DNA from 4 places in the Bradyrhizobium quebecense genome. Region 3 is predicted to be linked to each of the others. Evidence: riboswitches for the same ligand, from Rfam matches in the RefSeq annotation. Region 3 holds a riboswitch; each other region holds the start of a gene.
The links. Region 3 has a riboswitch for cobalamin ahead of HU230_RS06915 (DUF1636 family protein). Riboswitches for the same ligand answer to the same signal wherever they lie in the genome.
Positions count from the first base shown of each region.

Region 1: another riboswitch for cobalamin. It lies ahead of HU230_RS35930 (TonB-dependent receptor); the one in region 3 lies ahead of HU230_RS06915 (DUF1636 family protein).
Region 2: another riboswitch for cobalamin. It lies ahead of HU230_RS37760 (TonB-dependent receptor); the one in region 3 lies ahead of HU230_RS06915 (DUF1636 family protein).
Region 4: another riboswitch for cobalamin. It lies ahead of HU230_RS27325 (ribonucleoside-diphosphate reductase subunit alpha); the one in region 3 lies ahead of HU230_RS06915 (DUF1636 family protein).

Region 1 is NZ_CP088022.1:7,511,819-7,519,572, reverse strand. It holds partial or broken gene HU230_RS35955 (DsrE family protein) at 1-380, shown strand, start outside; gene HU230_RS35950 (MBL fold metallo-hydrolase) at 572-1,612, shown strand; gene HU230_RS35945 (ABC transporter substrate-binding protein) at 1,716-2,546, opposite strand; gene HU230_RS35940 (ABC transporter ATP-binding protein) at 2,549-3,325, opposite strand; gene HU230_RS35935 (FecCD family ABC transporter permease) at 3,322-4,365, opposite strand; cobalamin riboswitch at 4,478-4,675, shown strand; gene HU230_RS35930 (TonB-dependent receptor) at 4,803-7,055, shown strand; gene HU230_RS35925 (hypothetical protein) at 7,165-7,338, shown strand; gene HU230_RS35920 (ATP-grasp domain-containing protein) at 7,465-7,754, opposite strand, start outside.
Region 2 is NZ_CP088022.1:7,893,460-7,901,213, forward strand. It holds gene HU230_RS37750 (amidohydrolase family protein) at 1-1,341, shown strand, start outside; gene HU230_RS37755 (CobW family GTP-binding protein) at 1,343-2,272, shown strand; cobalamin riboswitch at 2,500-2,695, shown strand; gene HU230_RS37760 (TonB-dependent receptor) at 2,802-5,084, shown strand; gene HU230_RS37765 (PepSY domain-containing protein) at 5,087-6,571, shown strand; gene HU230_RS37770 (STN domain-containing protein) at 6,740-7,426, shown strand; gene HU230_RS37775 (RNA polymerase sigma factor) at 7,423-7,754, shown strand, end outside.
Region 3 is NZ_CP088022.1:1,483,456-1,491,209, reverse strand. It holds gene cobN (cobaltochelatase subunit CobN) at 1-854, opposite strand, end outside; gene cobW (cobalamin biosynthesis protein CobW) at 854-1,888, opposite strand; gene HU230_RS06915 (DUF1636 family protein) at 1,885-2,259, opposite strand; cobalamin riboswitch at 2,353-2,568, opposite strand; gene cobO (cob(I)yrinic acid a,c-diamide adenosyltransferase) at 2,605-3,258, shown strand; gene HU230_RS06905 (cobyric acid synthase) at 3,270-4,718, shown strand; gene cobD (threonine-phosphate decarboxylase CobD) at 4,723-5,688, opposite strand; gene cbiB (adenosylcobinamide-phosphate synthase CbiB) at 5,700-6,623, opposite strand; gene cobU (bifunctional adenosylcobinamide kinase/adenosylcobinamide-phosphate guanylyltransferase) at 6,791-7,294, shown strand; gene bluB (5,6-dimethylbenzimidazole synthase) at 7,327-7,754, shown strand, end outside.
Region 4 is NZ_CP088022.1:5,662,517-5,670,270, reverse strand. It holds gene HU230_RS27350 (DUF1521 domain-containing protein) at 1-252, shown strand, start outside; gene tnpA (IS66-like element accessory protein TnpA) at 862-1,320, shown strand; gene tnpB (IS66 family insertion sequence element accessory protein TnpB) at 1,313-1,666, shown strand; gene tnpC (IS66 family transposase) at 1,719-3,290, shown strand; gene HU230_RS27330 (hypothetical protein) at 3,570-3,767, opposite strand; cobalamin riboswitch at 4,440-4,653, shown strand; gene HU230_RS27325 (ribonucleoside-diphosphate reductase subunit alpha) at 4,909-6,702, shown strand; gene HU230_RS27320 (ribonucleotide-diphosphate reductase subunit beta) at 6,693-7,754, shown strand, end outside.

The DNA of each region.
Region 1 (7,754 bases), 2.7 Mb from region 3:
CTCGCGCCGCTGCAGGACAAGCCGTTCGCCGAGCACAAGGTCGTGCTGCAGCTCTCCGACAACGATCCGAAGAAGCAGGGCCTCGTCATCAGCGTCGCGAGCAATCTGATGAAGCACTACGACCCCGACAAGGTCGCGGTCGAGATCGTCGCCTTCGGCCCGGGCACCGAGCTGCTCAAGCCTGACAATGCCAACCGCAAGCTGGTCGAGAGCCTAGTCGCGCAGGGCGCGCGGGTCGACATCTGCCTCAACACCGTCGACACGATCGAGCGCGACACCGGCAAGCGGCCGGACTACATCGCAGCCGCCACCCCGTGCAGGTCGGCGTCGCACAGATCCTGCTTCTCACCGAGAACGGATACACACTGGTCCGTCCTTAACACCGCCGTCGCCTGAACGCGCATAACCCCTCCCGCAGAAGGAGCCGGGCCGTTCACCCTTCGAGACGCCGCTAGGCGGCTCTCAGGAGGACGGGGATGGGCTTAGTTGGGGGATGGATTTGCTTTGAATCGACCCTATCTATGGAATAATATCCTCCATGTGACTCGACCCGGAGAACAGGTAAGCCGTCATGATCTTTCGCCAGCTCTTTGACAGCGTGTCCGGCACTTACAGCTATCTGCTCGCGAGCCGCGCCGGCGGCGAGGCGCTGATCCTCGATCCCGTGCTGGAGAAGGTCGACCGCTACTGCAAGCTGCTGCAGGAACTCGACCTCCGACTGGTCAAGGCCGTCGATACGCACCTGCATGCCGATCACATCACCGGCCTCGGCGAGCTGCGCGACCGCACCCAGTGCATCACCATCATGGGCGAGCAGAGCAAGGCCGACGTGGTGTCGATGCGCGTCTCCGACGGCGACAAGGTGACGATCGAGGGCCTCTGCCTCGAAGCGCTGTACACGCCTGGCCACACCGACGATTCCTATAGCTATCGGATGGGCGACCGCGTCTTCACCGGCGACACGCTCTTGATCCGCGGCACCGGCCGCACCGATTTCCAGAACGGCAGCGCGCGGGCGCAGTACGATTCGATCTTCAACCGCCTGCTCAAGCTGCCGGAGGAAACCCTGGTGTTCCCCGCGCATGACTACAAGGGCGACACCGTCTCCACGATCGGCGAGGAGAAGCGCTACAATCCGCGGCTGCAGGTGAAATCGATCGACGACTATGTCGAGCTGATGAACAACCTTCATCTCCCGAATCCAAAGATGATGGACGTCGCGGTACCCGCCAACATGCATGTCGGCCTGCACCAGGACGAGCTTGTCAGGGAAGGCCTCTCCCTCAGCGCGCGCGATGCCATCGCGAGTCTCGGCCGGCCCGATATCCTGCTGGTCGATTTGCGCGAGAGCGGCGAGCGGGCCAAGCACGGCATGCTGCCCGGCGCCCTGCACGCGCCCTATCCCGGGATTTGCGCCACATTGCAGCCCGGCGGCATGCTGCGCGAAGTCGCGGCCGCGACCGGCCGCCGCGTCGTGTTCTTCTGCGCCTTCGGTGAGCGCTCGGCGATGGCCGTTGCCGCCGCGAAGAAGGCGGGATTGGCGAACACCGCCCATATCGAAGGCGGCATCGACGCCTGGAAGAAGGCCGGCGGGCCGGTGGTGCAAGGGTAGGTCACTTCCCGTCATTGCGAGGAGCGAAGCGACGAAGCAATCCATGCTGCAGCAAGCGGAAGGATGGATTGCTTCGCTTCGCTCGCAATGACGATAGAGATTCCTACCGCGTCACCCGCTTGAGCTCCTCCGTCAGCCGATCCAGCGCATCGGCCAGCATCACGCCGCCGCACACGGTCAGCCGCTCCGGCAGCACGATCCGCTTGTCGGCCGGATAGAATCGCTCCAGCGCCGGATGCAGCAGGAAGGCGCGGCCCTCGTCTTCGGCACGATCGCCGGCCTCCGACACCAGGATGAAATCCGGCCGCAGTTTTACGATTGCCTCCAGCGAAGCAAATCCGCCCGCGTCGAGCCCGAGTTCGCCGGCCACGTTGCTCAGGCCGGTTGCCGCCAGCAGCGAGCTGATCAGGCTGCTGCGACCTGCGACAAAGCCGCGGCGCTCCACCGGCAGCACGCGATAGTGATGACCATCAGCCGCCGCCCGGGCCCGCGCGATCGCCGCATCGAGCCGCGCGATCTCGGCCCGCGCGCGATCCGGATGCTGCAACACGTCGCCCATCGCGCGGATCTGGTCCCTCACCTCATCCAGCGTGCGCGGCACCGTGAATTCGATCAGGTGCAACCCGTTGGCCTTCAAGAGATCGCGCGTCGCGCGCTTGTCGAACAGGCTGACCACGACAAGGTCGGGCTTGACCAGCAGCACATCCTCGGCCTCACCGGACAGAAGCGGATAGTTTCGCGCCTGCTCGGCGGCCCAGGATTGCCAGGCATCACGCGAAAAGCGGCTGAGGCCGAGGATCTGGTCCGGGTCGGCCAGCGACAGCACGAGCTGGTCGCTGCAGACATTCATCGAGACGATGCGCGGGCCGGCGGCGGACGCGGCTGCACACGGCATCAGCCATGCCGCTGCGGCCACCGCTGCGAGACGCCGCATCCTCACCACACGTCCGCCCACGGCACGATAACGGCCTCGCGCTGAAATTCGGCGCGATAGGCGCTGACCCGGAACACGCGGGCCAGAACATTCTCGGACAACGCCTCAGCGGGCGCACCTTGCGCCGCCAGCCGCCCGTCCGACAGCACCAGCACGTGATCGGCAAAGCGCGCGGCGAGCCCGAGATCGTGCGTCACCACGACGACCAGCACGCCGGTATCGGCGACGTTGCGCAGCTTCTGCATCACGTCGATCTGGTGGCGCGGATCGAGCGAGGCGGTCGGCTCGTCGGCGAGGATCACCGGCGCCTCCACCGCCAGCACCCGGGCCAGTGCGACGCGGCTGCGCTCGCCGCCGGACAGCTCGGTGACGCGGCGGTCGCTGAATTCAGTGACGTCGACCGCCTGCATTGCCCGCAGCACGGCCTCGATATCCTTCGGCGACAGCCGCGCGGGATCGGTCGCGCCATGCGGATAGCGGCCGAGCGCGACGATATCGCGCGCCGGCAGCGGCCAGTGCACCATGTGCCCCTGTGGCAAATAGGCGAAACGCTTCGCCCGCTCGCGCAGCGCAAGCGACGCCAGCGCGTCGCCGCCAATCCGGATCTCGCCGTCGGATGGAATCAGCCCGGCGAGTGCGCGCAGCAGCGTGGTCTTGCCGGCACCGTTGGGGCCGACCAGCGCGACCAGATGGCCCGCTTCCAGCGACAGCGAGACATCGTGCAACACCTTGCGGCTGCCGAGCGAGGCATTGAGCGCGGTGGCGGACAGCAGCGTCATGCCACGCCTCCGCCGAGCGCGCGGCGTTCGCGCATGATCAGATAGAGGAAGAACGGCACGCCGATGATCGAGGTCAGCACGCCGACCTTGATGTCCGACGTCGAAGGGATGATGCGCACCGCGATATCGGCCGCGAGCAGCAGCGCCGAACCGGTGAGCGCGCTCGGCACCAGCAGCCGCGCCGGATCGTGACCGATCAGAGGGCGCATCAGATGCGGCGCGACGAGGCCAATGAAGCCGATCGTGCCGGTGACCGCGACCGCGCCGCCGACGCCGAGCGCGACGCCCGTGATCACGAGGAGCCGCAGTCGTCCGACATCGACGCCGAGGCTCTGTGCGGCCTCCTCGCCGAGCGTCAGCGCGCGGAACGCGTTCGCCTGGCTGAGCAGGATGGCCGCACCCGCGATGATGAAGGGCAGCGCCAGCGCCACGTGCTGGAAGCTGCGGTCCTCCAGCGAGCCGAGCAGCCAGAACGCGATCTCCAGCACCACGAACGGATTGCTCGAGAGGTTCATCACCAGCGCGGTCGCAGCTCCGGCAAAGCTCGAGATCGCGAGTCCCGCGAGGATCAGGATCAACAGCCCGGCATTGCGGCCGGCAATCACCAGCAGCGCGAACACCGAGCCGAACGCGGCGATGATCGCCACCACCGGCAGCGCGTAGGAACGCACATCGGCGAGGCCAAGCGCGATCACCAGCACGGCACCGAATGCCGCCGATTGCGGCGCGCCGAACAGCGACGGCGAGGCCAGCGGATTGCGCAGCAATCCCTGCAGCGCCGCGCCCGATAGCCCGAGAATACCGCCGATCGCGAATGCCAAAATGGTGCGCGGCAGCCGAATCTCGCGCACGATCACCTGCGCCACGTCGCTGCCGCCGCCGAACAGCGCCTCGATCACCGCAGGCGGCGACAGCCGCACCGGCCCGATGCCGAGCGAGAGCACCAGCAGCACGACCACGAGCGCGAGCAGCGCCGCGGTGGCGCCCCACCGGCGCCGCGCCGCGACCTCGGCCGCCAAGGCAAAATCCTGCACGCTCATTGGATCCATGCTCTTACAGCGATCGCCGTGGCAGACAAGCGACACCCGACAAAAACCGTGGCCAGCTGGCGGCCGCCCCACCTCCGCCGGATTGACTTTGCTGCCCGGCCGAACCCTAGATGAACATGACGGTTCTTTCATGAGATGAAAAGGGAATGCGGTGCGGGGAAACTTCCCCAACGCCGCGGCTGCCCCCGCAACTGTATGCGGTGAATCCTTCGTCACAGGCCACTGGGAATCTCGGTCCTGGGAAGGCGACGAAGGGTAACGACCCGCGAGCCAGGAGACCTGCCGTCAGCCGTGGTCACACGCGAAGATGCCGGTCGGGGAGTACAGGCATGAGCTTCACTTGAGGCTGCAAGCAGCTGGGCCTGCGAGCACGATGGTGAGACTGGTTCGCGGTGACGTGCCACTGACGTTACCGAGGTCTCACTTAGATGTTCTCCAACTCTTCCTCCCGGCGCCGCCGCGTGCTTCTGCTCGCGTCGACGATGATCGTGCCGACCATCATCATCTCGACCGCACGGGCGCAGCAGGCGCCCGCTCCCGAGCAACTTCCGGCGATCGAAATCACCAAGCCGGGCGACCAGAATGTCACGCGCGCCAGGCCGGCCGCTGACGAAGCGCCGGCCCCGCGCCGCCCGGCGCCGGGCACAGGACAGGGCAGCGGGAGCGGATCGGGCTCGACAGGGACCGGATCGGCCACCGGAACGGGCGGCACAGGTGGCCGCCAGTTCGCGGGCATTGTCGGCTCTTCCTCGACCGTGATCACCGCCGACGACATCGCGCATTCGCCGGTGCAGTCGCTGCCGGAGATTCTCGCGCAGGTACCGGGCGTGCAGTTGCAATCGCTTTATGGCGGACCGAACGGCGCCAAGACCGCGGTCGACCTGCGCGGTTTCGGCGCATTCGCCTCCGACAACACCCTGTTCCTGCTCAACGGCCGCCGCCTCAACGACTTCGACAAGGCCGGCTTCGATCTCACCACGATCCCGCTCGATTCGATCGAACGCATCGAGATCACGCGCGGCAACAGCGGTGCGGTGCTCTACGGCGACAACGCGGTGGGCGGCGTGGTCAACATCATCACCAAGACCGGCGCCGGCGGCCCGCCGGCCACGATCCGGGCCGAAGGCGGCTTCGGTTCGTTCAACACCCGCATGGCCGCGGTCTCCGCGGCGCTCAATTCCGGCCCGTGGTCGACCTCGTTCTACGGCAACGGCATCAAGTCCGACGGCTACCGCGTCAACAATGCGCTCAACCAGCGCAACGCCGTCGGCAACGTCAACTACACGACATCCGATTTCACGGCCTTCCTCACCGTCACCGGCAGCGACCAGAAGCTCGGCCTGCCCGGCGGACGGCTGGTCGATCCGTCGATCGGCGTCAACGAGCTGTTCACCGATCGCAGAGGAGCAGCGACGCCATTCGACTATGCCAACCAGCAAACCGCCAGCGTCACCACCGGCTTCACCAAGACGCTGATGAATGGCGTCGACCTCATCGTCGACGGCGGCTGGCGGCAGCGCGAGACGCAAAGCGGCTTCTTCGGCACCGCGCCGACCATCAGCTTCGCCTCGACCTATAATGATGCCGCGCTACAGACCTGGTCGATCACGCCGCGGCTCAGCGTCAAGAACGTGATGTTGGGGATGCCGTCCACGGTCCTGACCGGCATCGACTATTACGATTCGACGTTCCGTGAGGCACGCGGCGCCTATCAAGGCGTCGATCCCTACCACATCTACAATATCGAGCAGCAGACCGTGGCCGGCTACTGGCAGCATACACTGGGCGTGCTGCCGACCACCGATTTCTCCTACGGCGCGCGCGTCCAGAATACCAGCGTGTCGGCACGCGATCGCTACGATCCGAATGCACCGTTCGCCTTCGACACGCAGGCGGCGCCGCTCGACAGCAACGAGACGCAATACGCGCTGCATGTCGGCGCCGAGCATCGCTTCACCGACACCTTCTCGGTGTTCGGCCGCGCCGCGCGCGCATTCCGCACGCCTGATGTCGACGAGCGCGTCGCCTCGGGTCCGTCATTCGATCCGCTGACCTTCGCCCCGATCCCGCAGAACTTCCAGCTCAAGACCCAGACATCGCAGGACGTCGAGGGTGGCTTCCGCGTCAAGACCAACCTGTTTCAGGTCCAGAGCAGCGTCTATCTGATGGATCTCGAGAACGAGATCCATTTCAACCCGGTGCTGTTCTACAACGTCAACCTCGATCCCACCCGCCGCTATGGCTCAGAGACCAGCGCCTCGCTCAAGGTCAGCGACAGCGTCACCCTGCGCGGCGGCATGGCGATCACCCGCGCCGTCTTCCGCGAAGGAATGTGGGCCGGCAACGACGTGCCGCTGGTGTCGCGCTACACCGGCAATCTCGGCGTGACCTGGAATATCTGGCAGAACTATCTGGTGTTCGATGCCACGGTGCGGGCCTGGAGCTCGCGCATCATGGACAACGACCAGGCCAACACCCAGAACCGCATTCCCGGCAACGCCACCGCCGATCTCAAGCTCAGCGGGCGGGTTGACCGCTTCTTCTGGTCGCTCAGCGTGAACAATCTGTTCAACGCGCTCTATTACGACTACGCCATCGCGAGCTCGTTCACGGCCGGCCGCTTCTCGGCCTATCCGCTGCCCGGCCGCACCTACATGGTCAAGGCGGGCGCGACGTTTTGAGCTATCGGCGCGGCGGGTGTGACCGGCCGCGCCCATCTCCTTACGTTACAAGCACCGGCGAACTGGGGTAGAATTCCGGCTGCTGATTTGACCCGCGCAGGGGAAACGGATGGCCAAGGCCGGAAAGAAGAGCAAGGGCGGCGGCAAGATCGACGACAAGACCGACGACAAGTCGAAAAAGCCTGCGCCGCCCGCGGCGCCACAGGACGACGACTATTATGAGGACGGCGACATCGCCACGCCGAAGCTCGATCGCTACGGCAATGATGACGAGCCGTTGTAGGGGTTGACCGAAATCCATCCCAGGTCGTCCCGGGCAAGCGAAGCGCGACCCGGGACCCATAACCACAGGATTGGATTGTCTCGCAATGCTGGGGCCACAGCCTTCCTCGACAATTCAATCCTGTGGTTATGGGTCCCGGCCTTCGCCGGGACGACGTGTTGAGAGATCGCGCAGAAAATGCTTCCCCTCGATCTTCTCGATACTCGTGCGATCGAGCAGATGCGCACCGAAGCCGCCGCGCGCCAGCGATGCGGCGATCGGCGGCGATGCCAGCAGCAGCGCTGTGGTCATCGCCAGCGGCACGGCACTGAGCCAATCGAGCCGCACCGGCGTCAGCTCTTCGCTGCTGCCCCGATAAAGGCCTTCGCCCGCGGCGATGCGGCCGCATTCCCGGATCAGGTCTCGCCGCGTGCCGT
Region 2 (7,754 bases), 2.3 Mb from region 3:
GTGGTGGCGCCCGGCTTCATCGACCTGCACGCGCATGGCCAGACCATTCCGGCCGATCGCATGCAGGCGTTCGATGGGGTGACGACATCGCTCGATCTCGAGGCCGGCGTGCTGCCGGTGGCATCCTGGTACAAACGCCAGGCCGAGAAGGGGCGGGTGCTGAACTACGGCGCGGCTGCCAACTGGGCGTTCGCGCGGATCGGCGCGATGACCGGCTCGAATGCGGAAAGCTCGCTGGAATCATTCGGCGCAGCGATGCGCGATCGCCGCTGGATCGAGAACGTGGCGACTGAGAGCGAGGTCGGCGGCATCCTCGCGCGCCTTGCCAACGGACTGAATGAGGGCGGCATCGGCATCGGCATTCTCAACGCCTATGCGCCGGGCGCGGGCGTGCAGGAACTGACCGCGGTGTGCCAGCTCGCCGCTGATCATGCGGTGCCGACCTTCACCCACGTCGCCTACATGTCCCGCATCGATCCCGAGAGCGCGGCCGAGGCCTATATCCGCCTGATCGGCTATGCCGGCGCCACCGGCGCGCACATGCACATCTGCCATTTCAACTCGTCGAGCAAGACGGATATCGAGCGCTGCGTTGCGCTGATCGCCAAGGCGCAGGCGCAGGGCCTGCCGATCACGGTGGAGGCCTATCCCTACGGCACCGGCTCGACCGTGCTGGCGGCGACCTTCTTCAGCGATCCCAAATTCGAGGAGCGCAACGGCCTCGGCTACGATTCGGTGCAGCGCGTGACCGACGGTCACCGCTTCGGCAGCCGCGAGGAGCTGCTGGCGGCGCAGGCCGCGGAACCCTCGACGCTGGTGCTGTGGCATGTGCTCGATATCGAGAACAACGCGCATCATCGCGATCTGCTCGACATGGCGGTGCTGTATCCGGGCGGTGCGATCGCGTCCGACGCGATGCCGTGGACGTTGTCGGACGGTCGCCCCTACACCGGCGACGCTTGGCCGCTGCCTGATGATGCCACCTCGCATCCGCGTTCGGCCGGCTGCTTCACCCGCTTCATCCGCGAATGGGTGCGCGAGCGCCGGAAGGTGTCGCTGCTGGAGGGCATCCGCAAATGCGCGCTGATTCCGGCCGAGATTCTGTCCGCGAGCACGCCGGCGATGCGCGCCAAGGGCAGGTTGCAGGTCGGCGCCGATGCCGACGTCGTGGCGTTCGACTTCGAGACGCTCAGCGACCGCGCGACCTTCTCCGCGATGAACCGCCCGGCGGAAGGTGTGCGGCATCTCGTGGTCAGCGGCCAGCCGCTGATCAATGATGGCGTGCTCGATGTCGCGGCACGGCCCGGCCGGCCGGTGCGCCGGCCCGTCACCGGGGGCTGAGGTGCCGGTCCCGATCCTGCTGGTCGCGGGTTTTCTCGGGGCGGGAAAGACCACGGTCGTCAACCATCTGCTGGCGCATGCGCAAGGCCGGCGCATCGCCGCCGTGGTCAACGATTTCGGCGCGATCAATATCGACGCGGAGCTGATCGCCGGCGCCAGCGATGGCGTGGTCAGCCTGAGCAATGGCTGCATCTGTTGCACACTTGAGGGCGATCTGCTGCGCACGCTCGCAACCTTGCTGCGGCGCGATCCGCGTCCCGAATTCATCGTGATCGAGACCAGCGGAATCGCCGATCCCGCCGACATCGTGCGCAACCTGATGGACCCGGTGATCTGGAAGGAGGCGCCGCTCGAGACCGTGCTGTGCGTGGTCGACGCGACGCAGCCGGTGGCCGCGCTGGACGATGCGCTGCTGCGCTCGCAGTTGCGGGCGGCCGATGTGGTGGCGCTGAGCAAGGTCGATCTGGCCGATGCAGCCGCGTGCGCCGTGATCCGCGATGCGGTGCGGGCAGTGCGTCCGGCGGCCGTGGTCGTCGATGCGCTGCATGGCGAGGTGCCGGCAGCGCTGTTGTTTCCCGCGGACCTCGATCAGTTGCCAGCGCCGCGCGAGACCGCGCCGCGACGGCCGGTAGCGGACCGGTTCGAGACGCTGAGCTGGACATCGGAGCGGCCGGTGCGGTTGCCGCGCTTGCAGCAGGCAATCGGTAAACTGGCGCCGAAGCTGGCGCGGGCGAAGGGATTGTTCGAGACGGTGGAGCAGCCCGGACGGCTGACGGTGTTTCAACTCGCCGGCGGCCGCGCGACATTGGCCGCGGGCGGCGTGCCGGCACCCGGCGTGCCACGCACGCGAATCGTGTTCATCGCCGAGATGGGCGCTCTGTCGCGGGCCGAGATCGATGAGGTGATGCAGGGATGTGTCGAAGCAGGGTGATGCGAAGCCAGTTTCCCGTCACCCTGAGGAGCGCGAAGCGCGTCTCGAAGGGTCGACGGCCGTCAGCGTGGCCGTGCATCCTTCGAGGCTCGCTCCGCTCGCACCACAGGATGACGGAATAGAGAATCCTCGCGTCGGCCCGCGCTGTCGCTGTGTCATCGCAGCAGCATCATCCCGCAAAGCATGTGTGCGACAATCGCATCGAATTGACAGCCTATCCCGCACCACCTATCGTTTCTGCCGACGGTTCCCTTCGGGGATCAAAAGGGAATGCGGTGCGAGGGTAACCCCAATGCCGCAGCTGTCCCCGCAACTGTAAACGGCGAGCCTTTCGTCAATTTGCCACTGGGCTATCAAGCCCGGGAAGGCGTCGACAGGCGATGACCCGTGAGCCAGGAGACCTGCCGTCAGTCGTGGTCACACGCGAGCACATCGGGCGGGGGCGTCCTGGTGGGATCGGAGCACTGCCTTTGGGGCAATGCGCCAGTCCGCGTTCGCGGTGACGTGCCACGTTACCGCGAGTCCTTTCATGTCTCCGTCCTCTCCCGCCGCGCGCCGTTGGCGCCTCGGTCTCGTTTGCTCCCTGTCATCGCTGCTGCTGCCGGCTGAAGGTTCGGCACAAACGTCTCCACCCACGACGCTCGATCCGATCGAGGTCGCACCCTCGACATCCGCAGAGCCCAAGCCCGCGGCGCGAAGCCGCAACTCGGCGACGTCGTCGCGGCCGCGCGCCAGACCTGCAACGGCTGCGGCAACCGCTGGCGCGCCGCGCCCCGCGGCGTCGGGCGCATCGGGATCGGCATCGCCGACGCTCAACGCCACCATACAGGGAGGCACCGGCAGTCGCCTCAATCTGACGCCGCTGCAGACGCCGGCCAGCGTCGAGATCATCACGGCGCAGACCATCGCCGAACGCGGCCAGCACAATGTGCTTGATGCCGTCACGCAGAATGCGGCCGGGTTCATCGCAACGCCGGCGCCCGGCAATGGCGGCCTGTCGTTCAGCACCCGCGGCTTTGCCGGCAGCAACTCGGTGATGACGCTGTATGACGGCACGCGCTTCTATATCGGCTCCGGCACCCTGACGTTCCCCTACGACACCTGGTCGACCCAACGCGTTGAAGTGCTGCGCGGTCCGGCCTCGGTGCTGTACGGCGAGGGCGCGATCGGCGGTGTCATCAACGTCGTTCCGAAAAAGCCGCAGGGCACGCCCTACAACGAGGCCGAGGTCTCGCTCGACAGCAACATGACGCGACGGCTGTCGGTGGACAGCACCGGTCCGATCAATCCCAATGTGTCCTACCGCATCAACGCCACGGGCAACATGTCGGACGGCTGGGTCGATCGCGACAAGACATCGAATGCGGTGGTCTCCGCCGCCGTGCGGGTGCAGGCGTCGGACAATCTCGCCTTCACGCTCTCGGAAGATTACGGCGACCGCAGCCCGTCGCGCTATTTCGGCACGCCGCTGATCAACGGCTCGATCCAGGACGCGCTGCGCTTCAAGAACTACAACGCATTGGACAGCGCGATCCGCTACCAGGACAGCTGGACCCAGTTCAAGACCGAGTGGGGCGTCGCCGACGGCATCAAGATCAACAATACGCTGTATTACCTGACCAGCGAGCGGCACTGGCGCGATATCGAAAACTACACCTTCAATCCGAAGACCCAGCTGATCGACCGCTCCAGCTACATCGAGATCTTCCACGACCAGAAGCAACTCGGCAACCGGATGGATGCGACCTTCAGCGGTCACGTCTTCGGACTTGCAAACCAGTTTGTCGCCGGATTCGACGTCAACCGGATCGACTTCACCCACACCAACAATTCGCCCTATGGCGGCGCGTCGACGGTCAATCCTTACGTGTTCGATCCCGGATCGTTCTTCGCGACGACCACGGCGACGACGCCGGGCTTCAACGCGATCGTCAATCAATACGCGCTGTTCGCCGAAGATCGCCTGTCGCTGACCGATCAATTGTCGCTCGTCACCGGCGTCCGGTACGATCGTCCCGAGGTCGATCGCACCGACTACAAGACGCCGGCGAACAGTTTTGAAACCACGCTGTCGGGCACCAGCTGGCGAACCGGGTTGGTGTACGAGCCGATCAAGGACCTCGCGTTCTATGGTCAGTACGCGGTCGGCGTCGATCCGGTCAGCAACCTGATCTCGCTGTCGACCTCGCAGAAAACCTTCCAACTCGCGACCGGCAAGCAGACCGAAATCGGCGTCAAGCAGTCGTTCTGGGGCAGCCGCGGCGAGTGGACGCTGGCTGCTTACGAGATCGTCAAGACCGGCCTGACCATTCCCGATCCCAGCAATCCAACCGCCGGCCTTGCACTGCAAATCGGCCAGCAATCATCCCGCGGGGTCGAAGGAACGATCGGGCTCGCGCTGAACGACGGCTGGCGCGTCGACGCTAATCTTGCGCTGCTGCGCGCCCGATACGATAACAACAGCCAAGTGGTCGGCGGAAAGGTCGTCAGCTACAATGGCAATGTTCCGGTCAACGTGCCGCAGCAGGTCTCGAACGTCTGGCTGACCTGGGACTTCGCGCCCAACTGGTCGGTCTACGGCGGCGTGCAGATCGTCGGTGCGATGTACTCCGATCTCGCCAACACGCAATTGCGGCCGGGCTACAATGTGGTCAATGGCGGCATCAGGTGGAAGCCGGATGATCGCACCACGGTCGCGTTCCGCGTCTACAATCTGTTCGACAAGGTCTACGCGGTGACCTCGAACGGGACGGGGCAGTGGCTGCTCGGCATGCCGCGCACCGCCGAATTGTCCGTCAACGTGAAGTTCTGACCATGCGCAACGCTCTGATCCGGCGAGCGCGTCGATGGCTTTATGTCGTCCATCGCTGGATCGGCATTGCGACGTGTCTCTTCTTCGCGATGTGGTTCATCTCCGGCCTCGTCATGATGTCCGTGGCGTTTCCGCGCCTCACTGACGACGAGCGCCTGTCCGCGCTCCCTGGCATCGTTTGGAGCAAGGTACAGATCGCACCTGATCGTGCGATGGCGATCGCGGGCACGGAACATTATCCACGCGATCTCCGGCTCTCGATGCTGGACGACGTTCCGGTCTATCGCGTGACCGAATGGAAGGGGGCCGCCGTCACCATTTCGGCGATCGACGGCAGCGTCATCGACCGGGTCACGCCGGACCAGGCGCTTGCTGTTGCCCGGCATCACCCGCGTGCCGTGCAGCCGCAACTGCTCGATACCGTGACGCGCGATCAATGGACGGTCACCGCGCGCTTCGATCCGCTGCGGCCGCTCTATCTGATCGGCCTCGGCGACGCCGATGGCACCGAACTTTATGTCTCGTCGCGCAGCGGCGAGATCGCCCTCGACACCACGCGGCGAGAGCGCGTCTGGAACTGGCTCGGCTCGATCCCGCACTGGATCTATCCGACCGTGTTGCGCAAGGACGGGCCGTTGTGGCGGGACGTGGTGCTGTGGATATCGGGCATCTGCCTCGTCGTCGCCGTCACCGGATTCTGGATCGGCATTCTGCGCCTGCGGCTGACGCGCCGTTACGCAGATGGCGCCGTCTCGCCCTATCGCGGCTGGATGGCCTGGCATCATATTGCCGGCCTCGTCGGCGGCATCTTCGTCTTCACCTGGATGTTCAGTGGCTGGTTGTCGCTCAATCCCGGCGGCGCGTTCTCCGGCCGCGGCCCCACGCGCGGGATCGCGGTCGGCTACGGCGGCCATGATGCACCCGATATCGTTGCCGGCTTGCAGTCGCCGCCGCAGGTATCGGCGGTGGAGGCGCGCTTCGTCTGGATCGGCGGACGCCGGCTGATGGTGCTCGACGACAGTAGCGGCCGTCGCAGCCTCGCGGATCCCGTGACCGGCGCGCCCGTGACGCTCTCGCAGGACGAGATCGTCGCGGCTGCCCGGCGCGCGATGCCGGGAGCTGCGATGATATCGGCGCGGCAGCTCGATGAACCGGACGCCTACTGGTACACGCTGCACCAAGCGCGCGAGCTTCCCGTTCTGCGGATCGGCTTCGACGATCCCGCCCACACCTGGCTGCACATCTCTCCGGTCACCGCCGAGATCCTCGACCGCAGCGACGGCAGCCGCCGGTCCTATCGCTGGCTGTTCAATGCGCTGCACAGCCTGGATTTTTCCGTTCTGCTGCGCGTCTGGCCGGCGCGCGATGTCGTGGTCTGGCTGCTGTCGGCGGTCGGCACGATCGTCTCGATCAGCGGTATCGTGATCGGCTTGCGCCGGCTGCGACGGCGCAAGGTGCGGCCGGCGCGAGGTCTCCGCCCTTGTTAGCAGATTGTCACAATCTGTTTCTATGTTGCGCCTGCCGCGGGGTTTGACGAACAGCTCTATCGATCACCGATAGATCGTGCTGTTCGGCTGGGCTTGAGGATCAAGGCGGCGCCTCATGCACTTTGTTCAATGGGTCGGAAGATCGGGCTGCGCTCGAAGCATGATCGGATGTGGCAGCGCTTTCTTGGCCTGGTCATAGGCACTCTCGTTGCCGGGAATATCCAGACGGTAACGATGGCCGCAAGCCTTGAATCAGTTCGGACGCCGGCAACGGTCGACTTCGATATTGGCAGCCAGCCTCTGGTCTCCGCGCTCGATGCTTACAGCGCGGCCACCGGTCTTCAGGTCGTTTACGACGCCACCCTGGCCGGGGCACGCCGCGCGCAGGCCGTCAAGGGATCGATGACGCCCGACATGGCGTTGCAGCTCCTGCTCGAAGGAACCGGTCTGGTCGCGGTCTATGCCGCGGCGAACGCCTTCACGATTGTGCCTGCGGCCACCGCGTCGCAGACGGCGTCGATACGTGGCTTCATGCCATATCTTGCGTCCGTCCAGAGCAGCATTGAGGAAGGATTCTGCCGGTCAGCGCTGACCGCGCCGGGCGGCTATCGGATCAAGTTCAAGTTCTGGATCGGGCATGCCGGCGAGGTGCTGCAGCCCCAGCTGCTCGGCTCGACCGATGACAGCGCGCGTGACCAGGCGATCGCCGCCCTGTTGCGTGCTGTCGTCATCGGCCGACCGCCGCCGCCGGACATGCCGCAGCCCGTCATGATGGCGGTTTCGCCGCGGCCGCCTTCCGAGACCGGCGACTGTGCCGCGCGTGACCCGAGGCGCCCGGGACTGGTCGCGCGATGACGGAAACCACGTCGACCACGCTTCGGCAGGTGCTCGTCGCGCGCTACGACGAGCTTCGCCGCCGCCTCGCGCGGCGTCTCGGCGATGAAAGAGCCCGCGAGACCCTTCACGAGACGTGGCTGCACCTTCGCGACAAGAACGGCCCGGGCGTGGTGGACAGCCCGATCGGCTATCTGCTGCGCAGCGCGCTCAATCTTGCGATCAGCCGGGAGCGCCAGGAGACGCGCCGCATCAAGCGGTTCGAGGTACAGCCGATGCTCGAGATCGCCGACGCGGCGCCCGGCCCGGAACGCGAGGTCGAATCGCGGGAGCAGATTGCGCATCTGGA
Region 3 (7,754 bases):
TGGAACACCGGGCACGATACGGCATCGAACGGCGTCGTACCGTCGTCACCCGCCGCGGAGAACGCGGTCACATTGACGATGGCGGCCGGGCTGCATTGCGCGAACTGAACGCGCAGCCAATCGGCCACCCCCGCCGCCTTCAACGAGGTGACGAACACGCCGTGGGCATCGAATCCCTTTTCGCGCAAAGCCTCGATCAACGCATCGACCGGCGCCGTGTCGCCGGCCGCCAGATAGGAGCGATAAAAGGTCACCAGCACAAGCGGTCGGCCATCCGATGCCGGCAGCGCCGCGACGGCACCGCGCCGCGAATCGTAGACGCCGATCTCGGGAAGATCGATCTCGCCGACGACAGGCCCGGCATAGAGGCCGGACGCCAGCGCCAGTTGCGCGATCACGGCCTGCGCGGCAACGGGGCCGCCCTTGTCGCACAGCACCTTCAGGCGGCGCAGCGTCGAGACCGGCAAGGTCGAGAATTCATCCAGCCGCAGATCGTCGCGACCATCCGCCGGCAGCACGACCAGGGCGATGCCGCGCTCCTTCGCCAACCGATGCACCGCGGCCAGCCCGTATGACCAATAGGGTTCGCCGCCGATCAGCCGCACCAGGATGCCGCGTGCCTGCGACAGTGTCCGCTCGATATAGGTATCGACCGACAGCGGGTGGCGCAGCTCCGCGAGATTGGCGAGCCGCAGCGACGGCAGCGCGGCGCGGCCCCGCCGCCAGCCGGCCGCGAACGCGGCGAGATCGCTGTCGGAAAACGACAGCACCACGAGATCGGCCGGATCCTGGCCGAGGTCCCTTGGCGTCGCGGTCTCCTCAAGGCCGCGGCTCTCGCGGAAGACGACGTGCATCAGACACCTAGTCGCGCCCGGATCGCGGCCTCATCGACATCGCTGTGTTCGCCGATCACGACGAGCTTCGACTGCCGGGCCCGCGCGCCCCAGGGCATGTCGAATTGATGCCTCACCCGCTCGCCGACCGATTGCACCAGCAACCGCATCGGCTTGCCTTCGACCGCGATATAGCCCTTGGCCCGCAGCACGTTCTGCTCGCGTGCCAGCCCCTTGATCGACGCGATCAGCGCATCGACGTCTGAAATCTCCGGAAGATCGATCACCACGGAATTGAAGTCGTTGTGCTCGTGGTCGTCCTCACCATCATGGTGGGACGGCCGCGACGCGAGGTCGTCCTCTGCCGCCGCTTCAAGACCGAGGATCACGCGGGCGTCGATCGCGCCGTCGACGATGGGCAACATCGGCACCTCGCGCGGCATCTCGGCCGCGATCACCGCCTTGGCCGCTTTGATCCCCTCGGCTCCGGCGAGATCGGCCTTGGTCAGCAGCACGATATCGGCACAGGCGATCTGGTCCTCGAACACTTCGGACAGCGGCGTCTCGTGATCGAGATTGTCGTCGGCCGCGCGCTGCGCATCCACCGCGGCGGGATCGGGCGCAAAACGGCCGGCGGCAACAGCCTCGGCGTCGGCCAGCGCGATCACGCCGTCGACCGTGATTCGCGAACGAATCTCCGGCCAGTCGAACGCCTTCAACAACGGCTTCGGCAGCGCGAGGCCGGACGTCTCGATCACGATGTGATCGGGCCTCACAGGGCGCGCGAGCAATTGCTCCATCGCCGGGATGAAATCGTCGGCGACGGTGCAGCAGATGCAGCCATTGGCGAGCTCGACGATGTTCTCGGTCGGGCAATTGGCGTCGGCGCAGGACTTCAGGATCTCGCCGTCGACGCCTTCGCTGCCGAATTCGTTCACCAGCACCGCGAGCTTCTTGCCGTTGGCATTCCGGATCAGATGCTGGATCAGCGTCGTCTTGCCGGACCCGAGAAAGCCGGTCACGACGGTGACCGGAACCTTGGCGAGCGTCATCATTCTGCGGCCTCCGGCACGACGGCGATGGGTGGAATGCGGGCAAGCGATTGCTTGCGAAAGATTTCCGGGCGGCTGCGCCACGGCACGATGCCGTCAGGCGCGGCGGCATAGGCAGAGGCGCCGGCGATCACATCCCTGGCATGATCAGCCGACAGGCGGCCGTAGACATAGGACCATCGCCCCGGCGCGCTGAGCGCGACCGAGCAGCCTTGGCTGCAGGCCGACAGGCATTCGACCGGAACCAGATTGACGTCGTCGGGCACGCCGGCCTCAACAAGCGCGGCATGCAGGCGCGCACCGGGCGCGGGCTCGCCTTCGGCCAGCGTCTGGCCTGCGCGACAGGTGATACAGACATGAAGTGTAACGCTCATCGCCCTTCCTGGATTGACTGCGGGAAGCGATGAGGCACACGAACCTGACGTGAACAGGTTCGTTCCCCGTCGCGGAACACCCCGTCCGCCGGTCTCAAACACACTGCGTCGGCAGGTCTCCCGGCTTGCGGAGTAGGATTTCTCCCGTGATGCCCACCTTCCCGACTCCATCAGGGAATCAGTGGCTTGGGCATCTCTCCGGTCACGGTCGCGGGGGCGGCTGCGCTTCGGGCAAACCTCGCGGTCCGAGCCCTATCGCATTCCCTCTTCGCCTGTCGTAGGACAGGAACCAACGCGGGGTCACCATTCGTCCTGGCCTCGCACTTGTCAAGCCGAAGGAACGTGATGATTTCTGATGGAAACGACGCTGACGATCGCGACGTCGGCACCGACCCTTCGCTGGATGCGCGGCATGCGGCCAAAATGGCGAAAAAGAAGGTCGCCCGCGACAAGATCATGGCGACCAAAAGCAGTGAAAAGGGCCTGATCATCGTTCATACCGGCGCCGGCAAAGGAAAATCCTCCTCCGCCTTCGGTATGATCGTGCGCTGCGTGGCGCACGGCTTTCCCTGCGCCGTGGTGCAATTCATCAAGGGCGCCTGGGATACCGGCGAGCGCCGGCTGCTCACCGGGCATTTCGGCGATCTCTGTCAATTCCACGCGATGGGCGAAGGCTTTACCTGGGAGACGCAGGACCGCGCCCGCGACATCGCGGCAGCGCAGGCCGGCTGGGAAAAAGCCAAGCAGCTGATCGCGGATCCGAGCCTGCGGATGGTGGTGCTCGACGAGATCAACATCGCGCTCCGTTACGATTATCTGGCGATCGCCGATGTCGTCGAGTTCCTGACCACGTCGAAGCCGCCGATGACCCATGTCGTGCTCACCGGGCGTAACGCCAAGGAGGAGCTGATCGAGATCGCCGACCTCGTCACCGAGATGACATTGGTGAAACATCCGTTCCGCTCCGGCATCAAGGCCCAGCCGGGCGTCGAGTTCTGACGGACATCACCATGGCGCGCGCATTGATGATCCAGGGAGCCGGCTCGGACGTGGGCAAGTCGCTCATCGTCGCCGGCCTCGCGCGTGCCGCGAGACGACGCGGCCTGCGCGTGCTGCCCTTCAAGCCGCAGAACATGTCCAACAACGCCGCCGTGACCGTCGACGGCGGCGAGATCGGACGCGCGCAGGCATTGCAGGCGCTCGCTGCCGGCGCCGAGCCGCACACCGACATGAACCCGGTGCTGCTGAAGCCGGAAACCGATATGGGCGCCCAGGTCATCGTGCACGGCAAGCGGATCGCGACCGCAGGCGCGCGCGAATATGCCGCCATGAAGCCGTCGCTGATGGGCGCGGTGATGGAGAGTTTTGGGCGCCTGAAAGAGCGCGCCGATCTCGTGCTGGTCGAAGGCGCCGGCAGCCCGGCCGAGGTCAATCTGCGCAAGTCCGATATCGCCAATATGGGCTTTGCGCGCAAAGCTGGCGTGCCCGTGGTCTTGGTCGGCGACATCGACCGCGGCGGCGTCATCGCGCAGCTCGTCGGCATCCAGGCGGTGATCCATCCTGATGATGCTGCGATGATCCAGGGTTTTGTCATCAACAAATTCCGCGGCGATCCGACGTTGTTCGACGACGGCTACCGGCTGATCGAAGCCCGCACCGCCTGGCGCGGCTTTGGCGTGCTACCCTGGTTCGTTCGCGCCGGCGAGCTTCCGGCCGAAGACGCGCTCGGGCTTGGCGAGGCGCGCAAGCCCGGTCAGTGCAAGATCGCGTTTCTGGCACTGTCGCGGATCGCCAACTTCGACGACCTCGATCCGCTGAAGCTCGAACCCGGCGTCGATCTCGTGATGGTGCGGCCGGGCGAAGCCATTCCGGGCGACGCGAAGCTCGTCATCCTGCCCGGCTCGAAATCGACCCGCGGCGATCTCGCCTTCCTGCGCGCGCAAGGCTGGGACATCGACCTGCTGGCGCATCATCGCCGCGGCGGCCATATCCTTGGGCTGTGCGGCGGATACCAGATGCTTGGGCAGAGCGTCGCCGATCCCGACGGGATCGAGGGGCTCGCCGGCGAAACGCCTGGCCTCGGGCTTCTCGATGTCACGACTGTTATGACCGAACAGAAGACGCTGACCCGCGTCAGCGCGATGCATGCTGCGACCCATCAACCGATCAGCGCTTACGAGATCCACATCGGACACACCGGCGGCCCGGATCGCGCGCGGCCCTTTTCAATGCTTGACGGCTCGCCGGAAGGCGCCATGTCGCGTGACGGGCGCGTTCACGGCAGCTATCTGCACGGCCTGTTCACCTCGGACGGATTTCGCAAGGCGTTCCTTGCGCAGCTCGATATCCCTGCGGCGGATCAGCCGTACGACGCCAGGGTCGAGAGCGCGCTTGACGCGCTTGCCGAGCACATCGAGACCCATCTTGATGTGGAAGGCCTGCTCGCGTTGGCGCGCTAAACCATCAACGCGACAACACGGCGGAAAGACGGGACCATTCGGCCTCGCTGCCCGGCAGACCGAGGCGCAACCATCCCGGCTTTTGCTGGAAGACGCGCGACCAGATCTGGCCGCGGGCAAGCTTGTCCTGCGCGGCCAGCGCGTCGCCGGTCTCGTAGAGACGAAACAGCGACGTGCCGCCGAGCAGCGTCCAGCCCAGCGATTGCGCTTCCGCATCGAGCCTGACGCAGTCGTCCGCCAGCCGTGCGGTCGTCGCCCTCGCCCAGTCGCGATCGAGCAGCGCGCGCCGTCCAATCGCAATTGCGGCACCCGAAACCGGCCATGGGCCCGCCATCGCCGCAAGCGCAGCGATATCCGGCTCGCTGCCGATAGCGAAGCCGAGCCGCAAGCCCGCAAGTCCGTAAAACTTGCCGAATGAGCGCAGGATCAGGAGCCCGGATTGTCCGGCCTCTCCTGCAACTGACAGGTCGGGTACAGCGTCCGCAAAACTCTCGTCAATCACGAGCCGGCCAACGCGCGGCAACAGCGCGAGCAGTTCGTGCCGATCATGGCGTCTGCCATCGGGATTGTTCGGATTGACGATGATGCCAATGTCCGCTCCCGCAAGCGCTGCGAGATCGGACACCTCGGCAACATCCCAACCGGCCGCCGACAACATCCCGGCATACTCGTTGTAGGTCGGTGCAAGAATCCGCGCTCGCCCGCGCGGCGCCAGATGCGGCAACGACTGAATTGCGGCCTGCGCACCGCTCATCGCCACGATCGGCGCGTCGGTGCGGTAGGCCTGCCGCGCGGCGTTGTGCAGCGACTCGATATCGGAGCGCGACGGCAACGCGCTCCACTGCCGCGGCACGACATCAACGTCAGGATACGGCACCCGATTGATACCGGTCGACAGGTCGATCCAGTCTTCCGCGGCGCCGCCGAAGCGCTGCTGGGCGACATCGAGATTTCCGCCATGCTCGCGCATGCGCCGCTCCTTCACGCCAGCGCCAGGGCCACGAACGCAGCGGCCAACAGCATCATGGCGTAACGATAGAGTTTCAGCCCGGTGAGGACATCAGCGGCGGCCGGATCGCGCGCCCCCTCGTTCAGCCAGGGCTCGTTCGCGACGCTGCCGTGATAGATGCGGGGCCCGCTGAGCCGCACACCGAGCGCGCCGGCCATCGCCGCTTCCGGCCAGCCCGCATTCGGCGAGCGATGGTGCCGCGCATCGCGCAGCATGCAGGACCACGCCTGCGAGAAGCGCGGTGCAAGCAGCACGAACAGCAGTCCGGTCAGCCGTGCCGGAACGAGATTGGCGAGATCGTCGATCCGCGCAGCGGCCCAGCCGAAGGCTTCATGCCGCTCGGTGCGATGACCGATCATGGAATCCAGTGTGTTGATCGCCTTGTAGCCAAGGATTCCCGGCAGGCCGAACAGCGCCCCCCAGAACACCGGCGCCACGATGCCGTCGGATGCATTCTCGGCAAGGCTCTCGATGGTCGCGCGCGCGATGCCGGCGTCGTCGAGCGTTGCGGGATCACGTCCGACAATTTGTGCGACCGCCGCACGCGCGGCCCCGATGTCGCCGGACACAAGCGGATGTGCCACCGCGGCGACATGGTCATGCAGCGAGCGCAGCGCCACCAGCGGCCACGCCAGCACGCCGACAAGGACGACGCGAACCCATCCGGATGGGAGTAAAGACTGCACGGCCCAACCCAGCGCCGTTGCCAGCGTGATCACCAGGATGACAGCCGCGACACCGGCGATGCGCCGAAACGCCGGCGGATCGGAGGCACGGTTCCAGGCGGTATCGACGAGATGGATCAGCCGGCCGAGCCAGGTCACGGGATGGCCGATGCGGGCAAACAGCCAATCCGGCCAGCCGATCAAGACGTCCACAGCCATCGCCACCGCCATTGCTCCCGCAAAACCCACGCACCTCTCCTCGCCGCGATCCCCCTGATGCGCAAGACGTCGGCCGAGTGCAAGCCCTCCATAGCGGATTTCGGCTTTGTCTTTTGCCGCGATTGGTGGTTAGAGCGTTTTCGAGGCGAAGCGGATACCGGTTCGCGACAGGAGCCCCTATGGCCGTCATTCTGATCACCGGCGGAGCCCGGTCCGGAAAAAGCCGCCGTGCCGAATTGCGCGCGCGCAGCTTTCCAGGTCAGCCGGTCTATGTTGCGACCGCCGAGGCGCTCGACGCGGAAATGGATGAGCGCATCGCCAGGCATCGTGCGCGCCGCGGCAGCGACTGGATCGAACGCGAGGTGCCGCTCGACCTCGTGGCGGCGCTGGCCGAGACCGATGGCGGCGGCGCAAGGCTGGTCGATTGCCTGACGCTCTGGCTGTCCAACCTGCTGCATGCCGAGCGCGACTGGTCGCAGGAAGTCGCGCGGCTGGCGGACGCGCTGGCGCGCCAGCGCAGCCCGGTCATCATGGTCACCAACGAGGTTGGCCTCGGCATCGTGCCTGACAACGCACTGGCGCGGACCTTCCGCGACGCCGCAGGTCTCATGAACCAGAGCATTGCCGGCGTGGCGGACGAGGTCGAGTTCGTCGTTGCGGGCCTGCCGATGAAGCTGAAATGAGCAACACGATCGATCCCGCCAAAGGCCCCGCGATGGTCGCATTCGACGAGGCGTTTCGTCGGCAACTGCACGAACTGTTCGTGTGGCGGCGCGACGTGCGGCGCTTCTTAGCCGATCCGCTGCCGGACGGCACGATGGAGCGGCTGATCGAGATCGCCTGCCTGTCGCCTTCGGTCGGGTTGAGCCAACCCTGGCGGTTCGTCATTGTCGACGATGCGGCACGGCGCCGCGCGGTGATCGAGGACTTCAAGAGCTGCAACGCCGACGCGCTGCGATCCTATTCCGGTGAGCGTGCAGCAAAATATGCCGCATTGAAACTATCCGGCCTCGAAGAGGCGCCCGGCCATCTGGCCGTGTTCGCCGAAAAGACCGACCAGATCGGCTCCGGCCTGGGGCGCGCCACAATGCCGGAGACAACCGAATACTCGGTGGTGGCCGCGATCTGCTCGATGTGGCTTGC
Region 4 (7,754 bases), 4.2 Mb from region 3:
GACGACAAGGATGGGAAGAACAATCTGAAGGTCACGCAGTCTAATGCTGGGCGGACGCTTGATCAGCTGACGTCCGATGGCGCTCAGACAATCCATGAGACAACTCAGGGGTGGGTTGACAACTCCGGACGAAAGGTGACGCAGGCGGTGATCAACCACAATGAGAACCCGGATGCGCCACCGGATTTCAAGACGATGATGCACGAGAGCATGTTCCAGCGCATTTTCCATCGCCATGCACAGCCGGCATGAGGCCCGATCCCCGGGGCGTGTCGGAAACTCGTGGAAGCGGGCGCTAGCGCCCGCCTTTCATTTTCGCCAAACGGCCGCGAGAAGGGCAGCTTGGCGATCTATCGATTCAGGATCGACGGTAACAGTCAGATTGTCTCGGCAATCGCAGCCTTCGCCCCGACAAACGGGCGGAGGGCCTCCAGGCCCGGCTACCCGGCCAGAATTGCTGTGGCGCGTTCCCGCCCGTTGTCGGCGATGGAGGCGCTGCACAGGAACGGTGCTCTCAGGTTTGTCTGCATCTCAAAGTCATGCCGACGCAAGCGTCGCAGTGAAAATCCCGTCAAGATCGCAAATTGGATTGAGGGCTGCCTCGACAGCGCGATCTACCCTCGGCTCAAAAGCACAAGCCCTGCCTCGCGTTGAGCTCTGCCTGTCTTTAGCCTCCGAAGCCGGGCGTGAACCCTTGCGCCCCCCCGAACATCCATCAGCTTCTCAGGAAGCCGGAGGCGCTATGGGCTTTGAGCATCGCCATTCCCGTCAAAGTAAGCGTAAGCGCGAATTTCTCCGCACCTTTTGCTTTTGAGAGTCCTGATGCATGAGGTGTCCACCAAAATAGGTGGACACCTTGTGATGAGCGACGATGATCAGAAACTGCGGGTCAGGCTTGTCGGCCGGAACGGTCGCCGGCGCTACGAGGCGGCATCGAAAGAGCGTCTTGTCGCGGCCTGCCTTGAGCCTGGGGTTTCGGTATCGAGGCTTGCACTCGAACATGGGGTCAACGCGAACCTCCTTCGGAAGTGGATCAAGAAGCACAGCGCGACCAGGTCGCTGCCGCCGTCCTCACGCCCGGCGTTCATCCCGGTTCAGCTTGAGGGGAAGTCCGAGCGGGACCTGTCGCGAAAAGACAGCGTGGCGACGGTTGATTTGCCGGCTTACGATGAAGTGCGTGGTTCGGAACCCAAAGGGACTCCAGCTTTTTGTTCTCCGGCCAAAGTGAGCGTGTCGCTGCCGAATGGCGTGAAGCTCGCGCTGGAATGCGGCGATGTGGATGCATTGACGGCGATCATCGGAGCGCTGGGCGATGTTTAGACTGGGCGATGACCTGCAGGTCTATCTGCACCGTGAGCCGATCGACTTCCGGGCTGGCATCAACAGCCTTGCGGTCCTGGTCCAGGAGACGATGGCGCTCGATCCATTCACTCCGGCGGTTTTTGCGTTCTGCAATCGCCGTTGCGACCGGATGAAGCTTCTGTTCTTCGATCGGTCCGGCTTTGTACTGGTCCTGAAGCGGCTGACCGAAGACAGGTTCCGATGGCCGCGCCGCCAGGAGGCGATCGTCACGCTGACGACGGAGCAATTGCACTGGATCCTTGACGGCATCGATATCGATGCGATGGTCCGCCATCCGGTGCGGCAATATCAGGTTGCCGGCTGAGCTCTCGAGTTGAGCGGTTGACGCGTCGGTACGGTTCAGATTCAAGAATTCGATGAATCGAACCGGCGATCCGAGTGTTGAAGTGCTGTTGGCACGCATTGCTGCGCTGCAGGCGGAGAACCATCAACTCGCCGACCGCGTCGCCAAGCTCGAGGAAGAACTGGCGCTGGCACGCCTGCATCGTTTTGCGCCGCGCAGCGAAAAGCATGTTGATCGTCTCTTCAATGAAGCCGAGCAGGCCTCCGATGAGGAGGACGCCGGCAGTGAAACGAACAATATCGCCGAACTTCCGGACACGGGCTTGCCACCCGTCGAAAACACAATGGGAAAGAAGCGCGGCCGCAAGCCGCTGCCGGGGAACCTGCCTCGTGAGCGCGTCGAGTATGACCTGTCCGACGATCAGAAGGCGTGTCCTTGCTGCCGTGGCCAGATGCATCGCATGGGCGAGGCTGTCACCGAGCAACTTCATATCGAGGTGAAGGCGAAGGTTTTACAGAATGTGCGCTTCAAATATGCGTGCCGCCATTGCGATCGCACCGGGATCCACGCCCCTGTCGTGACCGCGCCGATGCCGCCGCAACCATTGCCGGGCAGCGTTGCCACGCCCTCGACGCTGGCGTTCGCGCTGGTTCACAAATATGTCGATGGCACGCCGCTCTACCGCCTGGCGCAGGCCTTCGAACGTGCAGGTGTTCCTGTCAGCCGCGGCGCTTTGGGCCACTGGGTGATTGGCTCGAGCGAGAAGCATCTGCATCGCATCTACGACGCCCTGAAGCTGCGGCTCAGATCACAACCTCTCATCCATGGCGACGAGACAACGGTTCAGGTCCTCAAGGAGAAGGACAAACGGGCCACCAGCACATCGTACATGTGGGCTTATCGCAGCGGCAAGGGCAGCCACGAGCCGATCGTTCTTCTGGATTATCAGCCGGGCCGCGGCCAAATCCACCCGCAAGCCTTCCTCGGCGATTACCGTGGCATTGTAATGAGTGACGGCTATACCGCATGGCGCACGCTGGAAGGGGCCACCCACATTGGATGCATGGCCCACTCCCGGCGGCGCTTTGTCGATGCCCTCAAAGCCAGGAAGAAGGGCGGCGGTCCGCCCGAGCAAGCGCTGCGGTTCTTTGAACAGCTCTACCGGGTTGAAAGGCGGGCGTGGGACGGAATACCGGAGAAGGGTGAAACACAGGCCTACTGCATTCGCCGCTTCCGCCAGCAACATAGTGTCCCCATCCTCAATGCTCTCAAAGTATGGCTCGATGACATGGCCCCGAAGGTCTTGCCTGACAGCAAGCTCGGCGACGCCGTATCCTACACCCGAAACCAATGGGAATATCTGACGCGCTACACCGGGGACGGCAGCATGCCGATTGACAACAATCTTCTGGAGCGCGACATCAGGGTTTTTGCAACTGGCAGGAAGAGTTGGTTGTTCAGCGATACCGTGGACGGAGCCAAGGCCAGTGCCGTCGTCTATAGCCTGATGCTGACCTGCCGCGCCTCACGTGTCGAGCCGTTAGCGTGGTTGCGCCACGTCCTCACCGAATTGCCTCAGCGCGCCGGCGACGCCGATATTACAGACCTGCTGCCCTTCAACTTCCACAAAGCCGCCACTGCCTGAACGGCTCGGTATCGCCCGATACCAGGGCAATCCATCAAAACCGCCGGCGTGCGAAGAAAATCGCGCTTACAAGTAAGCTGCTAGGGACGTTAAAAGGAAATCGCAGCAGCCCGCCGCCAAAAAGATCCCGGTGCATTCGGATTCGCGGGACCCGCTCGCAGCTCGGATCTGAGATCATTGAATGCGCATCTAACTGGTGGCACGTGCCAAGTTTCACTTGGCACGTCTTCGATTCGATCACTACGCGGGCTGTATCTCTATGTGGCGCCGAGCATCGGCTCACCCATCATCAAGCTCGCTCATGGCCTCATCCATATCCGACTGGGAATCGCTTATGACTTGCGTGGCGACGGAAACGAGAGCCTTTTCGAATGCTCGGCGCAGTAGCGCTGCACGCGTGTCATCGCCGCCGCTCTCGGCGGTGTCGGAGGGGGCGCCAACCTGCGGCGCTGTTGCATTAATATCGGCTGCGTTCATGTCGTAACACCCGGATAGCGGCGTCGCCGCGAGATGACCTATCCGCTTCATGCTAGCAGGGACAGCTTGCGAAAAGCTGACTAAGATCGAGCCTCCTTGGCGGCTTCATCCATGACCACGCAAGTGAGGACAACCGTATGCCGGCACGGTCATTACTGCGATCGGAGCTCTGGTAAATCATGGCGCCAAAACACTTGGCCACGTCAGCAAGCGCGACGGCGACTGTTGCGCGTTGAAGGCTCAGTGGTACCATAAGCATTTGTGGAGCTATCGCGCTCGATCTGGCGCGCGCGGCAAGCCACCGAGATCGCACGATCATGGCAGGGACGCACCTCACGCCAGTTCCACAAGAAGAGCAACACCTTGCTGGCGCATCGCATTCTCGACCGCTTTGAATTGCAAGCCAAACGTTGCGCGTCATGAGATTATCCCTCGCCAGCATCGCCCGGAACCTTCGCCGAACGGATTCCTATCCAACGCGGACTCGCATAGGCACCCGTCATCGCGACGGAGCATCGAAATCAAAATGCTGCCACTCTTTTCACGGAATGGGCCGAAGCAGGGGGGCATTTGCTCGAACACAGCGTTGCGGGCCCAGACCCGGAGCGGACGTGGCGTCCTGCGTCTCGACTCCCCTGCCACAAGCCTTGACGAATCTCGACGCGCGGCGTCTGTATGTAGATCTGCCACGGTCTTCCATTCTGCATCTAGTAGGGTGGAAGCTAAGAGAGAACCCGGTGCGCCGGTAACGGCTATTCCGGGGCTGCCCCCGCAACTGTAAGCGGCGAGCGGTTGTCATAATGGTCACTGGCCGCGACAGCACCGGGAAGGCCGACAGCCGCAGCGACCCGCGAGCCAGGAGACCTGCCGCGACAGAATAGAACGTCCTCGGGCGGGGTGCCCCGTGCGTCGCTTGCAGCCTGGGACGTTTGACCCGTCTCCTCGCAAGTCGTGCGCGTGGCTTCCCCCCCCTAACATCGCGGGGTTGCCGATGTCGTCGTCTTACGATTTCAATCAGCATGGTCATCTAATTGAGTGGCCGAGTGTGCGGCCGTGGCCGGCGCGGCCAAAGTCTGCCGCGCCTCAGCGGTGTGTTGTGCCGCCGCCGTCATCGCCTCCGCTGCCGCGGCCTCTCGCGCCATTGCCAAAGCCGTCCGATCTCACGCTCGATCGATCGCGCGACGGCCTGCTGACCGCGTTCGGCAAGCTAACGCTGACCGATCGTTATCTGCTCGTCGGCGAAAGCGTCCAGGACATGTTCGCGCGGGTGTCCTGTGCCTTCGCGGACGATGTTGCGCACGCCCAACGTCTCTATGACGCGATGTCTCGGCTGTGGTTCATGCCAGCCACGCCGGTGCTGTCCAATGGCGGCACCACGCGCGGCCTGCCAATCTCGTGCTTCCTTAACTCGGTGTCCGACTCGCTCGAAGGCATCGTTGGCACCTGGGACGAAAACGTGTGGCTTGCCTCCAACGGGGGCGGTATCGGCACGTACTGGGGCAATGTTCGCTCGATCGGAGAGAAGGTGAAGGGCGGCGTCAGCTCAGGCGTCATCCCGTTCATCCACGTCATGGACGGCCTGACGCTGGCGATCAGCCAGGGCTCGTTGCGGCGCGGCTCGGCGGCGGTCTATCTCGATATCCAGCATCCCGAGATCGAGGAGTTTCTCGAGATCCGCAAGGCGTCCGGCGACTTCAACCGCAAGAGCCTCAACCTGCATCACGGCATCAACCTCACCGACGAGTTCATGCGTGCCGTGGGCGCCGGCACCGCGTTCGCTCTGCGCAGCCCGAAGACGAACGAGGTCGTCCGCGAGATCGACGCGCGACAGCTATGGCAACGCATTCTTGAGAACCGGTTGCAGACAGGCGAGCCTTATCTCTTGTTCATCGACACTGTGAATCGCGCGCTTCCCAAGCACCAGCGCGAGCTCGGTCTCAAGGTCTCGACCTCCAACCTGTGCAGCGAGATTACGCTCCCGACCGGCATCGACCATCGCGGCGAGGAGCGCACCGCGGTGTGCTGTCTGTCATCGCTCAACCTCGAGACTTGGGACCAATGGAATGAGGAACCCGGCTTCATCGAGGACGTCATGCGCTTCCTCGACAACGTGCTCACCCACTTCATCACGACGGCGCCGGAGGGTATGAAGCGGGCCCGCTACGCCGCCCTGCGCGAGCGCTCCGTCGGACTTGGCGTCATGGGCTTCCACTCGTTCCTCCAGGCGAATGGCATTCCAATGGAGAGTGGCTTGGCGAAATCATTCAATCTAAAGATGTTTCGGAAGATCCGGGGTGATGCCGACGCGGCATCCGTCGCCCTTGCTCGCGAGCGTGGCCCGTGCCCGGACGCCCTGGAACGTGGCGTGATGGAGCGCTTCAGCCAGAAGATCGCGATCGCGCCGACTGCTTCGATCAGCATCATCTGCGGCGGCACCAGCGCATGCATCGAGCCGATCCCGGCCAACATCTACACCCACAAGACGTTGTCTGGTGCCATCTCGGTACGTAATCCTCATCTGACCAGGGTACTGATCGCCAAGGGCGCCGACACCCCGGTGACCTGGCAGTCGATCATTGCGCAGGAGGGTTCGGTCGCCCATCTCGACATTCTGTCGGAACACGAGAAAGCGGTGTTTCGCACCGCCTTCGAGGTCGACCAGCGCTGGATCGTCGAGCTTGCAGGCGACCGGGCCGCATTCATCTGCCAGAGTCAGTCAATCAACCTCTATCTGCCGGCCGAGGTCGATAAGTGGGATCTCCACATGCTGCACTGGACGGCGTGGAAGCGTGGGGTGAAGAGCCTTTATTACTGCCGTTCAAAATCGATCTCGCGCGCGGCGTTCGCCGGCAAGATCGTCGACGATGACGAGGCCGCGCCGCGGCAGCCGCCTGCGCAGCGCACCGATTATGAGGAGTGCCTCGCATGTCAATGATCGATCTCTCGTCTGTCGATCCGCGCACGCTGATCGGCAAGGGACGCGTTGGTCTCCTTGACTCGATGGGCAGCTATGACGTTGATCGCTACGCTTGGGCCTACGAGTTCTGGAAGCGTCAGCAGCAGACGCATTGGATGGCCGAGGAGGTGCCGCTCGGCAACGACCTCAAGGACTGGGCGTCGGACCGCGTCACCGCCAGCGAGCGCGCGCTGCTCACCCAGATCTTTCGCTTCTTTACTCAGTCGGACATCGAGGTCGGTGACAATTATCTCAAGCGATACATCCCGATTTTCCAGCCGCTCACCGTCCAGATGATGATGGCGGCCTTCACGAACATGGAGACGGTCCACATCGACGCCTATGCGCTGCTGCTCAAGACGCTCGGCATGCCCAAGACCGAGTTCGAGGCATTTCGCAGCTATGCGCAAATGCGCGCCAAGGCGGACTACATGCACGAGTTCGGCGTTGACACCGTGGCCGATGTCGCGCGCACCCTGGCTATGTTCGGCGCCTTTACCGAAGGCATGGCGTTGTTCGCGAGCTTCGCTATGCTGCTCAATTTTCCGCGCCACAACAAGATGAACGGCATGGGACAGATCGTAAGCTGGTCGGTGCGCGACGAGAGTCTCCACTGCGAGGGCGTCATCAAGCTGTTTCACGAATGGCACCGCGAGACCGGCGCCGTGACGCGCTCGGTCCGTGACGACATCGTCGATGTCGCCAGAACGATGGTAAAGCTGGAGGAGAACTTCGTCGATCTCGCCTTTGGCCTGGGCAAGATCGAGGGCATGCGTCCTGAGCAGATCCACGCCTACGTCCGTTATGTCGCCGACTGGCGACTGACCCAACTCCGGATTGCCCCGGTTTTCGGCTTCTTCAAGGCCGAGGAGGATGGGTTCACGCAGCTCAAGCCGCATCCGCTGCCTTGGCTCGTCGAGATTCTCAATGGCGTCGAGCACGCCAATTTCTTCGAGCAGCGCGCCACGGAGTACTCCAAGGCGGCGAGCCGAGGCAGCTGGGACGGCGAGGCCGGGGTGTGGGCGGCTTTC